DNA from 2 places in the Variovorax terrae genome. Region 1 is predicted to be linked to the other one. Evidence: predicted binding sites of a transcription regulator. Region 1 holds the regulator's gene; the other holds the start of a gene.

Region 1 (5,562 bases):
AACCATCCGAGGATTTTCATGAGACTGATTTTGTTGGGCGCCCCCGGTGCCGGCAAGGGAACGCAAGCCGCGTTCATCTGCCAGAAGTACGGCATTCCCCAAATCTCCACCGGCGACATGCTGCGCGCCGCCGTCAAGGCCGGCACGCCGCTGGGCCTGCAGGCCAAGGCCGTGATGGATTCCGGTGCCCTGGTCAGCGACGACATCATCATCGGCCTCGTGAAGGAACGCATCGCCCAGCCCGACTGCGCCAACGGCTTCCTGTTCGACGGCTTTCCGCGCACCATCCCGCAGGCCGACGCGATGAAGGCCGCCGGCGTGAAGCTCGACTACGTGCTGGAGATCGACGTGCCGTTCGACGCCATCATCGAGCGCATGAGCGGGCGCCGCTCGCACCCGGCGTCGGGCCGCACCTACCACGTCAAGTTCAACCCGCCCAAGGCCGAGGGCCTGGACGACGTGACCGGCGAGCCGCTGATCCAGCGCGACGACGACAAGGAAGACACCGTCAAGAAGCGCCTGGAGGTTTACAGCGCCCAGACCCGCCCGCTGGTGGACTACTACAGCACCTGGGCCGCAGCCGAACCGGCCGCCGCGCCGCGCTACCGCGCCATCAGCGGCCTGGGCACGGTGGACGAGATCACCGCGCGCGCACTGCAGGCACTGGCGGGCTGAGCCCCCTCGAAGCGCCTACGGCGCCTCCCCCCAAGGGGGCGCCACCAGCGGCCCGGCAGAGCCGGTTCCGCGGTGGCCCTGGACTAGGCCGCGAGCCGTGCGACCCACCATGAAATCCACGCCCCGCCTGCCGGGGCGTTTTTCTTTCCGGGGCCGGCCCGGCAGCAACGAATCCCCTTAGCGCAGCAACCCCAGCAGCAGCGCCACGCGCGCCTTCACGGGCGACAGCCCCTGCGAATCGGCGATGGCGTCACCGGGCCTGGGCAGCACGCGCCCGTCGGCGCAGCGCGTGGCGCGCACCACCTTCACGCCGGCAGCCTGCGCGTCGAGCAAAGCGGTTTCGAGTTCATGGTGCAGGCTGCCGTTGCCGGTGCCCGCCGCCACCAGGCCCTGCACGCCGTCCTGCACCAGCGCCCGCACCACGGCGCCGCTGGCGCCGGCATAGTTCATGACGATTTCCACGCGCGGCCAGGTCGCCTCGTTCGCTATCTTTTCGATAGCATCTAATGACCACCCCGCCTGGACCTCTGGCCAATTTCGCGTCAAACGCACAGCGCCTTCCTCGACATAGCCGAGCGGCCCGCCCTCGCCCGAGCTGAAGGCATCGAGCCGGTAGGTGTGGGCCTTGCGAACCTCCAGCGCGCCGTGCACCACGCCCGCGCACACGGCCACCACGCCATGCGCGCCCGCCGTGCGCGCCACGGCTACGGCGTCCAGCAGGTTCTGCGGGCCATCCGGCGAGAGGGCCGTGGCCGGGCGCATGGCGCAGGCCAGCACCACGGGCTTGGCGGCCGCCAGCACCGATTGCAGGAAGTACGCGGTCTCCTCCAGCGTGTCGGTGCCATGCGTGATGACGATGCCCTGCACCTCGGGCTGGGCCAGCCAATGGGCGCAGCGCCGGGCCAGCGCGGCCCAGATGCCGAAATCCATGTCCTTGCTGTCGACCTGCGCCACCTGTTCGGTCAGCAGCGGCACGCCGCGCAGCGCCGGGAGGGCCGCCACCAGCTGCTCCACACCAACCTGCGCAGCGGTGTAGCCGATGTTGTCTCCCGCCGTCGCGGCCGTGCCGGCGATCGTGCCGCCGGTGCCCAGAACCACAATCTTTTGCGCCATCGCTTGCAAACTTTCAAAAACTGGTTAAAAATACAGTTACTGGATATTAAGACAGTGATGTGCCCCCAAGGAGCCGCCATGATCGACCTGCCGCAGTTTCCCGTCAAACTCACCGCCCGCCAGCAGCAGATTCTGGACCTGATCCAGAGCGCCATCGCCCGCACCGGCGCGCCGCCCACGCGGGCCGAGATCGCCGCCGAGCTCGGCTTCAAGTCTGCCAACGCCGCCGAGGAGCACCTGCAGGCGCTGGCGCGCAAGGGCGTGATCGAGCTGGTCAGCGGCACCTCGCGCGGCATCCGCCTCAAGAGCGACACGCTGCGCTCCATCAACGAGTCGCGCATCAAGCAGTTCTCCCTGCCGCTGCCCAGCCTGGCCCAGCTGGCCCTGCCCCTGGTGGGGCGGGTGGCCGCCGGCTCGCCCATTCTCGCGCAGGAGCATGTGGACCAGACCTACTACGTCGAAAGCAGCCTGTTCCAGCGCAGGCCCGACTACCTGCTCAAGGTGCGCGGCATGTCCATGCGCGACGCCGGCATCATGGATGGCGACCTGCTCGCCGTGCAGGCCGGCAAGGACGCCAAGAACGGCCAGATCGTGGTGGCGCGCCTGGGCGACGAAGTCACGGTCAAGCGCTTCAAGCGCAACAAGCACCTGATCGAGCTGCACGCCGAGAACCCCGACTACCAGACCATCATCGTCGAGCCCGGCGAGCCCTTCGAGATCGAAGGCCTGGCCGTCGGCCTGATCCGCAACACCATGCTGATGTAGGCGAGCGAGGCATTCCCATGAAGGCGGCAACGGCGCAGCAGGCCCAGGCCCTGGAGGACATCCCCAACATCGGCCGCGCGATCGCCAGCGATCTGCGGTTGATCGGCATCCACCAGCCGCAGCAGTTGCAAGGCCGGGATGCGCTGGCGCTGTACCGGTCGCTCAACCGCGCCACGCACCAGCGCCAAGATCCGTGCGTGCTCGACACCTTCATGGCTGCGGTCGACTTCATGAACGGTGCAGCGCCCGCGCCCTGGTGGCACTACACGGCGCAAAGAAAGAGCTTGTACAGGGATCTCTAGACAAGAAAATTTCCGCAGCGCCAGGTGGCGGGCGTATGGCAGTCACAGGCCATCACCCTGGCGCAGCGGCTGGTTCAGCAATCCTGCCTGTGTTCAACCTCTGTTTTTGACAATCCGCGAGACAGCGCCCGCCCTTGGCAAGGCCCTGCCCCGCACCGACTGGAAAGGTTTCACATGGGAATCGCATTGTTTGCCGTCAGCGGCCTCTTCTCTCCACTGCAGGCCCTGGCCCACTGGCTCATGCCGGGCGTGGCGCATCCGGCCCGCGCGGGACGCCGGCCCGGCCGGCGCGCCAGCCCGTCTGCTATCAAACCCATAGCAGACAATGACCGCTGCACCTGGACCTCCGCCCCCAAAGCATCCAATCTTCGGATTCACCGGCCGCTGCGCGTGGTGCGCGTGCTCGAAGCCGGCCGCCCGCCGGCGGATGCGGGCCGCATGGTGATCTCGGGCAGCATGGCCGATGTCTGCGCCGAGCTGGACCGGCTTGCCGCGCTCGAAGCCACGCGGCACTGACGCGGTACGCTCAGGCCTGGCTGCCCAGCAGGTAGTCGGTCTTGCCCAGCGCCACGCCGTTGTGCCTCAGGATGGCATAGGCCGTGGTCACATGGAAGAAGAAATTGGGCAGGACCCAATGCTTGAGGTAGGCCTCGCCCTTCATGGTGCGCGTCTTCTCACGGCCGACCGGGAAGGTGATCTCCTTGTCCTCCGTGCCATCGAGCCGCTCGGCGGGCACGCTCTCCAGGTAGGCCAGGGTTTTCTCGATGCGCGCCTTCAGTTCGGGCAAGGTGGCCTCGTTGTCCTCGAACTTCGGCGCCTCCACGCCCGACAGCCGCGCCACGCCGAGCTTGGGGCCGTCGCAGGCGATCAGCACCTGGCGCGTGAACGGCAGCATGTCGGGCGCCAGGCGGCACTGCAGCAGCACGGCAGCATCGAACTTCTTCGCCTCGGCATGGGCCTGCGCCTTGTCCAGGAAATGGCTAAGGTTGCCGAGCATGGATTTGAAAATCGGCAGGCTGGCCGACGACATGGAAATGGACATCTGAAACTCCGGTGTGAATTCTGTACGGATTGAAACCGCGGGGGCGGGCCATGCGCCGAAAAAACTGCATGTGCCAAGGCACAATGATGGCATGAACATTGTGATCCTCGACGACTACCAGGATGCGGTGCGCAAACTCGACTGCGCCGCCCGGCTCGACGCCTTCCCGGCCAAGGTCTACACCAACACGGTCAAGGGGATCGGCCAGCTCTCGGTGCGGCTGAAGGACGCCGACGTGATCGTCCTGATCCGCGAACGCACGCACATCACGCGCGCGCTGATCGAAAAACTGCCCCGGCTCAAGCTGATCGCGCAGACCGGCAAGGTCGGCCCCCATGTCGACGTGGCGGCCTGCAGCGAGCGCGGCATCGCGGTGGCCGAGGGCGTGGGCTCGCCGGTGGCGCCGGCTGAGCTGACCTGGGCCCTGATCATGGCGTCCGTGCGCCGCCTGCCCCAGTACATCGCGCACCTCAAGCATGGCGCCTGGCAGCAATCGGGCCTCAAGGCCGCCTCGATGCCGCCGAACTTCGGCCTCGGCACCGTGTTGCGCGGCAAGACGCTGGGCATCTGGGGCTACGGCAAGATCGGCCAGCTGGTGGCGTCCTACGGCCGCGCCTTCGGCATGCATGTGCGGGTCTGGGGCCGCGAGGCCTCGCGCGAGAAAGCCGCCGGCGACGGCTACCAGGCCGCCAGCAGCCGCGCGGCCTTCTTCGAGGAGTGCGACGTGCTGTCCGTGCACCTTCGGCTCAACGACGAGACGCGCGGCATCGTCACGCTGGAAGACCTGTCGCGCATGAAGCCCACGGCGCTGTTCGTGAACACCTCGCGCGCCGAACTGATCGAGACCGACGCCCTGATCGCGGGCCTCAACCGCGGCCGCCCGGGCCTGGCCGCCATCGACGTGTTCGAGAGCGAACCGATCCTGCAAGGCCACGCCCTGCTGCGGCTGGAGAACTGCATCTGCACGCCGCACATCGGCTATGTGGAGCAGGACAGCTACGAGCTGTATTTCAGCGCGGCTTTCGATAATGTGGTCAACTTCATCAAGGGAACGCCAACCAACATCGTCAATCCTGGGGCCTTGCAGGTTCGTCGTTGAGCGCAGCCAGTTCGGTTGCTGTATTTCTCATGCCAGCAACCGGAGATCCGATGGACACCACAGGCACGACTGCCCGACAACCGCCGCTGCCCGGCGTGCTCTGGGCGCTGCTGCTCGGCAACTTCGTCATCGGCACGGGCGTGATGGTCGTGCCCGGCACCCTCAATGAACTCAGCAGCTCGCTGAACGTCCCCGTGGCCACGGCCGGCCAGCTGATCTCGGCCGGCGCGCTGGTCATGTGCCTGGGCGCGCCGCTGCTGGCCGCCGTGGTGGCGGGCTGGGACCGCCGCCGCCTGCTGACGCTGTCGCTGCTCTGGTACGGCGTGCTGCATCTGCTGTGCGCGGCCATGCCGAGCTTCGGCACCCTGTTTCCGGTGCGCGTGCTGGCCGTCATCTCGCCGGCCATCTTCACGCCACAGGCCGCGGCCTGCGTCGGCCTGCTGGTGCCGCCGGCGCAGCGCGGGCGGGCCATCACCTTCGTCTTCCTCGGCTGGTCAGTGGCCTCGGTGCTGGGCTTGCCGCTGGCCGCCTGGATCGGCGGCAGCCTGGGCTGGCGCAGCGCCTTC
Region 2 (5,562 bases), on a different contig from region 1:
AGGCCGGCCTGTACGACGACAAGCAGGCGGCGGCGCTGCGCGAGGCCCTGTCGGCCTGGCCGGCCGGCGCCTGGAGCCTGGACAGCGCGGTCGAGCCGGCGCGCTGGATCGTCTACATGGGCAAGTACCCGGGGCTGGAGGCCGTGAACAAGAAGAAGGCCGAGCTGCGCCAGCTCAACGTGCTGTTCGAGGCGCCGGCCAATCCGGCGCTCGAGCCCGGCCTCTCGCTGGGCGGTTTCGAGACCCAGGAGCGCGCCGCGCAGGAGCTCGAGGCCTTGACCCGGCGCGGCGTGCGCACGGCCCGCGTGATGCAGGAGCGCGCCGAGGCGCGCGGCCAGCGCCTGCGGCTGCCGGTGGTGGACGACAGCCTGCGTCCCCGGCTGGACGAGCTCAAGGCCGCGCTGGCGGCCAAGCCCTGGCGGCCCTGCAAGTGAGGCCGCGCCGCCGCATTTCGCCCGTTCGCTGAAGGAGATTCCCATGACGCTCAAGCTGTACTACGCGCCAGGCGCCTGTTCGTTCGTGCCGCACACCCTGCTGGAATCGGCCGGCGCCGACTATGAGCCGGTGCTGGTGAAGATCCACAAGGGCGAGAACTACGGCGCCGAGTACAAGGCCCTGAACCCGCGCGCCCAGGTGCCGGTGCTGGTGGATGGCGGCCAGGTGGTGACGCAGATCGTGGCCATCGTCGGCTACATCGACGCGCGCTTTCCGGAGCAGGGCTTCCTGCCGCGCGAGCCGCTGGCGCAGGCCCGCGTGATGGAGACGCTGGCCTGGATGAACAACACGGTGCATCCCACCTTCACCCACATCTTCATGCCGCACAAGTACAGCGACAGCGCGGCGGTGCAGGGTGAGCTGCGCAGCTACAACACGCAGCTCTACCGCGGCCTGCTGGCCGAGCTGCAGGGCCTGCTCGACGCCGCGCAGCGCGCCGGCCGGCCCTACCTCGGCGGGGCGCAGTTCGGCCCGCTCGATGCCTACAGCCTCACGCTGCTGCGCTGGGGCAGCCTGGCCGGCATCGATCCGCAGGACTACGGCCCGCTGTGGGCCTTCGTGCAGCGCCTGGCGCAGCTGCCACCGGTGGCGCGCGTGATCGAGCGCGAGCGCCTGCAGCTCAACCTCTACAAGGCGGCCTGAGCCGCCGCGTAGCCCGGCCGCGTCAGCCCGCGCCGGCGGCGGCCGAGAAGCGCACGCTGAAGCAGGCGCCCGGCGGCACGTGGCCGGGATGGGCTTCTTCCAGGCTGACCGTGGCGCCATGCTGGCGCGCGATTTCCAGCACGATGGGCAGGCCCAGGCCCGAGCCGTCCACATTCGTGCCCAGCGTGCGGTAGAACGGCTGGAACACCAGTTCGCGCTCGGCCGCCGGAATGCCCGGGCCCGAGTCTTCCACCTGCAACACCAGCACCTTGCCGAAGGTGTCGGCCAGCACGCGGGCGGTGATCACGCCGGGCTTGTCGGCCGAGGATGGCGTGTAGTTGATGGCGTTGTCCAGCAGGTTGCGGATCAGCTCCTTGAGCAGGGTCGGGTTGCCGTCGAGCATGACGCCCGGCGTGCCGGGCTGGGCGCCGTCGTAGCCGAGATCGATGCGCTTTTCGAGCGCGCGCGGCACCGAGTCGCGCACCACCTCGGTGGTGAGGCGCGCCAGGTCGCAGGGCTGGCGCGCGATCACCGCGCCGCTGCTCTCGGCGCGCGCCAGCGCCAGCAGCTGGTTGACGGTGTGGGTGGCGCGGATGCTGGCCAGGCCGATCTGCTTGAGCGACTGCTTGAGCTCGTCGGCGTTGGCACCCTCGCGCTGGGCCAGGTCGGCCTGCATGCGCAGGCCCGCCAGCGGCGTCTTGAGCTGGTGCGCAGCGTCGGCCAGGAAGCGCTTCTGCGTGGCGATGGAGTCCTTCAGCCGCGTCAGCAGCCCGTTGACCGAGGACACCAGCGGCGCCACCTCCAGCGGCACGGCGCTGTCGTCCAGCGGGCTCAGGTCGTCGGGCTTGCGCGCGCGGATGCGCTCCTCGAGCTGGTTCAGCGGCTTGATGCCGCGCACCAGCGCCAGCCACACCAGCAGCACCGCCAGCGGCAGGATCACGAACTGCGGCAGCATCACGCCCTTGATGATTTCGGTGGCCAGCACCTTGCGCTTCTCGCGCGTCTCGGCCACCTGCACCAGGGCCGGCTGCGCATCGGGGATGTCCATGCGGATCCAGGTGTAGGCGATGCGCACGTCCAGGCCATGGATCTCGCCGTCGCGCAGCCGCACCTCGCCGATGGCGGGTTTCTCGTCTTCGGGCGGCGCGGGAAAGTCGTGGTCGCCGCTGAGGAACTCGCCCTTCACGCCCATCACCTGGTAGTAGACCAGGTCGGAGTCGTCGGCGCGCAGCAGTTCGCGCGCGGGCTGCGGCAGGTTGAGCTGCACGCGGTTGTGCTGCGCCGTCACGAGCTGGGCCAGCGCCTGCACGTTGTACTCGAGCGCGCGGTCGAAGGGGCGGCCCGCGATGCCCTGCGCCACCAGCCAGGTCAGCGCCAGGCTGGCCGGCCACAGCAGCAGCAGCGGCGTGAGCATCCAGTCGAGGATCTCGCCGAACAGCGAGCGCTGCTCGCGCTGGAAGATCTTCATGGCCTCTCCCGCGCCGTTTGCGCATCAAAACAAGCCAATGTTCTCGTCGGGTGGACGTTGGATGCTATTGATTTGATAGCGTTAGCCAGGAATTTTCTCAAGGCAGTAGCCCAGCCCGCGCACGGTGGCGATGCGCACCGGCCCTTTCTCGATCTTCTTGCGCAGGCGGTGGATGTAGACCTCGATCGCGTTGTTGCTCACTTCCTCGCCCCACTCGCACAGCCGCTCCACCAACTGGTCCTTGCTGACCAGCCGGCCGGCGCGCTGCAGCAGCACCTCGAGCAGGCCGAGTTCGCGCGCCGACAGCTCCACCATCTTGCCGTCGATCGTGGCCACGCGGCCGGCCTGGTCGTACACCAGCGGGCCGTGCTTGATGGTGGAGCTGGTGCCGCCCATGCCGCGGCGCGTCAGCGCGCGCACGCGCGCCTCCAGCTCCTGCAGCGAGAACGGCTTGGCCATGTAGTCGTCGGCGCCGTAGTCCAGCCCCTTGACGCGCTCCTCCACGCTGTCGGCGGCTGTCAGGATCAGCACCGGCAGCGAGGAGCCGCGGCCGCGCAGCTTCTTGAGCACCTCCAGGCCGTGCATCTTGGGCAGGCCGAGGTCCAGGATCAGCAGGTCGAACTCGTTGTTGGTCATGAGCGCGGCGTCCGCCTCGGTGCCGCTGGCCACATGGTCCACCGCCGCGCCCGAGCCGCGCAGGCTGCGCAGCAGCCCGTCGGCCAGCACCTGGTCATCTTCCGCAATCAGAATCCGCATGACTGTCTCCTGTTGTGCCGTCCCGGCATCGTCCGGCCCGGGGCTTTGAATGAAATTCTAGGCTTGTGCGCCGTAGGCCTCCAGCCCGATCATGGCGACGGTGGCCACGTCCGCCCCCACTTCGGCGCGGAATTCGGCCTCGGCCTGCGCCACGGCGTCGCGGAACGCCTGCAGCCAGGCCAGGCCGGTGGGCGTGAAGCGCACCCGCCGCGCGCGCGCATCGCGCGGATCGGCCTCGCGCAGCACCAGCCCCCAGGCCTCGCACTGGTCCACCAGGTCGCCCATGGCCTGCTTGCTCATGCCGGCCTGCTCGGCCAGATCGGTCAGGCGCGAGCCCTCCAGCGCGAGGTGCCGCGTGATGTGGATGTGGGCGGCGCTGACCTGGGCGCGCGCGGCGAGGTTGGACAGCGCCAGCGGCACTTCCACGTTGTGCGCCATCAGCGCCAGCACGCGGGCGTCGAAACGCCGCATGGCATGGCCCAGCAGCCGGCCCAGGTGGGTCTGCCGCCAGCCGTCTTCGGCGGGGAGGCCGGGGAGCGAGGAGGTCATCGCCAGATGGTAAGGCAAACTGACCAAAATAAGGCTTACTTTGCGCGAAGAGCTGCGATAAAGTACTGGTCAAACATCCAGCCTGTAGATAAAAACACTGGCTGCAGCCGTTCAACCCGTTGATTCCCAAGGAGATTTTCATGGACGCTCAAGTCAAAGGCAGCAGCATCAGTGGCGCCAACAGCGAGAAGGCCAAGGCCTTGCAGGCGGCCCTGGCCCAGATCGAGAAGCAGTTCGGCAAGGGCACCATCATGCGCCTGGGCGAAGGCGAGGCGATCGAGGACATCCAGGTGGTCTCCACCGGCTCGCTGGGGCTGGACATCGCGCTGGGCGTGGGCGGCCTGCCGCGCGGCCGCGTGATCGAGATCTACGGCCCCGAATCCTCGGGCAAGACCACGCTGACGCTGCAGGTCATCGCCGAGATGCAGAAGCAGGCCGGCACCTGCGCCTTCGTCGATGCCGAGCATGCGCTGGACATCCAGTACGCGCAGAAACTGGGCGTGCACGTGCCGGACCTGCTGATCAGCCAGCCCGACACCGGCGAGCAGGCGCTCGAGATCGTGGACAGCCTAGTGCGCTCCGGCGCGGTCGACCTGATCGTGATCGACTCGGTGGCCGCGCTCACGCCCAAGGCCGAAATCGAGGGCGAAATGGGCGACTCGCTGCCCGGCCTGCAGGCCCGCCTGATGAGCCAGGCCCTGCGCAAGCTCACCGCCACCATCAAGAAGACCAACTGCATGGTGATCTTCATCAACCAGATCCGCATGAAGATCGGCGTGATGTTCGGCAGCCCCGAAACCACCACGGGCGGCAACGCGCTGAAGTTCTACGCCTCGGTGCGGCTGGACATCCGCCGCACCGGCACCATCAAGAAGGGCGAAGAGGCGATCGGCAACGAAACCAAGGTCAAGGTGGTGAAGAACAAGGTCGCGCCCCCGTTCAAGACGGCGGAGTTCGACATCCTGTTCGGCGAGGGCATCAGCCGCCATGGCGAGATCATCGACATGGGCGTGACCGCGCGCATCCTGGAGAAGTCGGGCGCCTGGTACGCCTACAACGGCGAGAAGATCGGCCAGGGCCGCGACAACTCGCGCGAGTTCCTGCGCGAGAACCCGGCGCTCGCCTTCGAGATCGAGAACAAGGTGCGCGAGTCGCTGGGCATCCCGCTGCTGGCGGCCGAAGTCGACGAAGAGAAGGCGTAGGGCGGCATGGCGCTGGCCGGTCAGCCGTCCCTCAAAGGCCGCGCCCTGCGCCTGCTGTCGGCGCGCGAGTACTCACGGGCCGAGCTGGAGCGCAAGCTGGCCTCCTTTGAGGAAGAGCCTGGCCAGCTCGCGCGGGCGCTCGACGAACTGCAGGCCAAGGGCTTCATCGACGAGCAGCGCGTGGTCGAGTCGGTGATCCACCGCCGCGCCGCCCGCGTCGGCACGGCGCGCATCCGGCAGGAACTGCAGAACAAGGGGCTGGACCCGGAGGCGGTGCTGGATGCCGTGGCCGGCCTGCAGGCCACCGAGCTGGCCCGCGCCCGCGAAGTCTGGCGCAAGAAATTCGGCGAGCCGCCCGCCGATGCCGCCGAGCGCGGCCGGCAGATGCGGTTCCTGGCCTCGCGCGGCTTTGGCGCCGAGGTGGTGCGCCGGGTGGTGTCCGCGGGGGCG

The links. The regulator LexA, encoded in region 1, represses DNA repair genes until DNA is damaged. The targets are predictions, from matches to a motif close to ACTGTATNNNNATACAGT.
Region 2: the regulator LexA is predicted to act here: its motif matches at 3,992-4,009, upstream of recA (recombinase RecA).

What each region holds. Positions count from the first base shown of each region.
Region 1 is NZ_JALGBI010000001.1:1,959,709-1,965,270, forward strand. Features, by position in the region: gene adk (adenylate kinase) at 19-675, shown strand; gene MMF98_RS09255 (asparaginase) at 853-1,788, opposite strand; gene lexA (transcriptional repressor LexA) at 1,867-2,553, shown strand; gene MMF98_RS09265 (helix-hairpin-helix domain-containing protein) at 2,571-2,855, shown strand; gene MMF98_RS09270 (hypothetical protein) at 3,030-3,371, shown strand; gene MMF98_RS09275 (DUF1993 domain-containing protein) at 3,382-3,897, opposite strand; gene MMF98_RS09280 (D-2-hydroxyacid dehydrogenase family protein) at 3,989-4,996, shown strand; gene MMF98_RS09285 (MFS transporter) at 5,047-5,562, shown strand, end outside.
Region 2 is NZ_JALGBI010000003.1:424,607-430,168, forward strand. Features, by position in the region: gene MMF98_RS21435 (SPOR domain-containing protein) at 1-434, shown strand, start outside; gene MMF98_RS21440 (glutathione S-transferase family protein) at 478-1,137, shown strand; gene MMF98_RS21445 (sensor histidine kinase) at 1,160-2,605, opposite strand; gene MMF98_RS21450 (response regulator) at 2,687-3,361, opposite strand; gene MMF98_RS21455 (MarR family winged helix-turn-helix transcriptional regulator) at 3,419-3,910, opposite strand; gene recA (recombinase RecA) at 4,051-5,112, shown strand; gene recX (recombination regulator RecX) at 5,119-5,562, shown strand, end outside.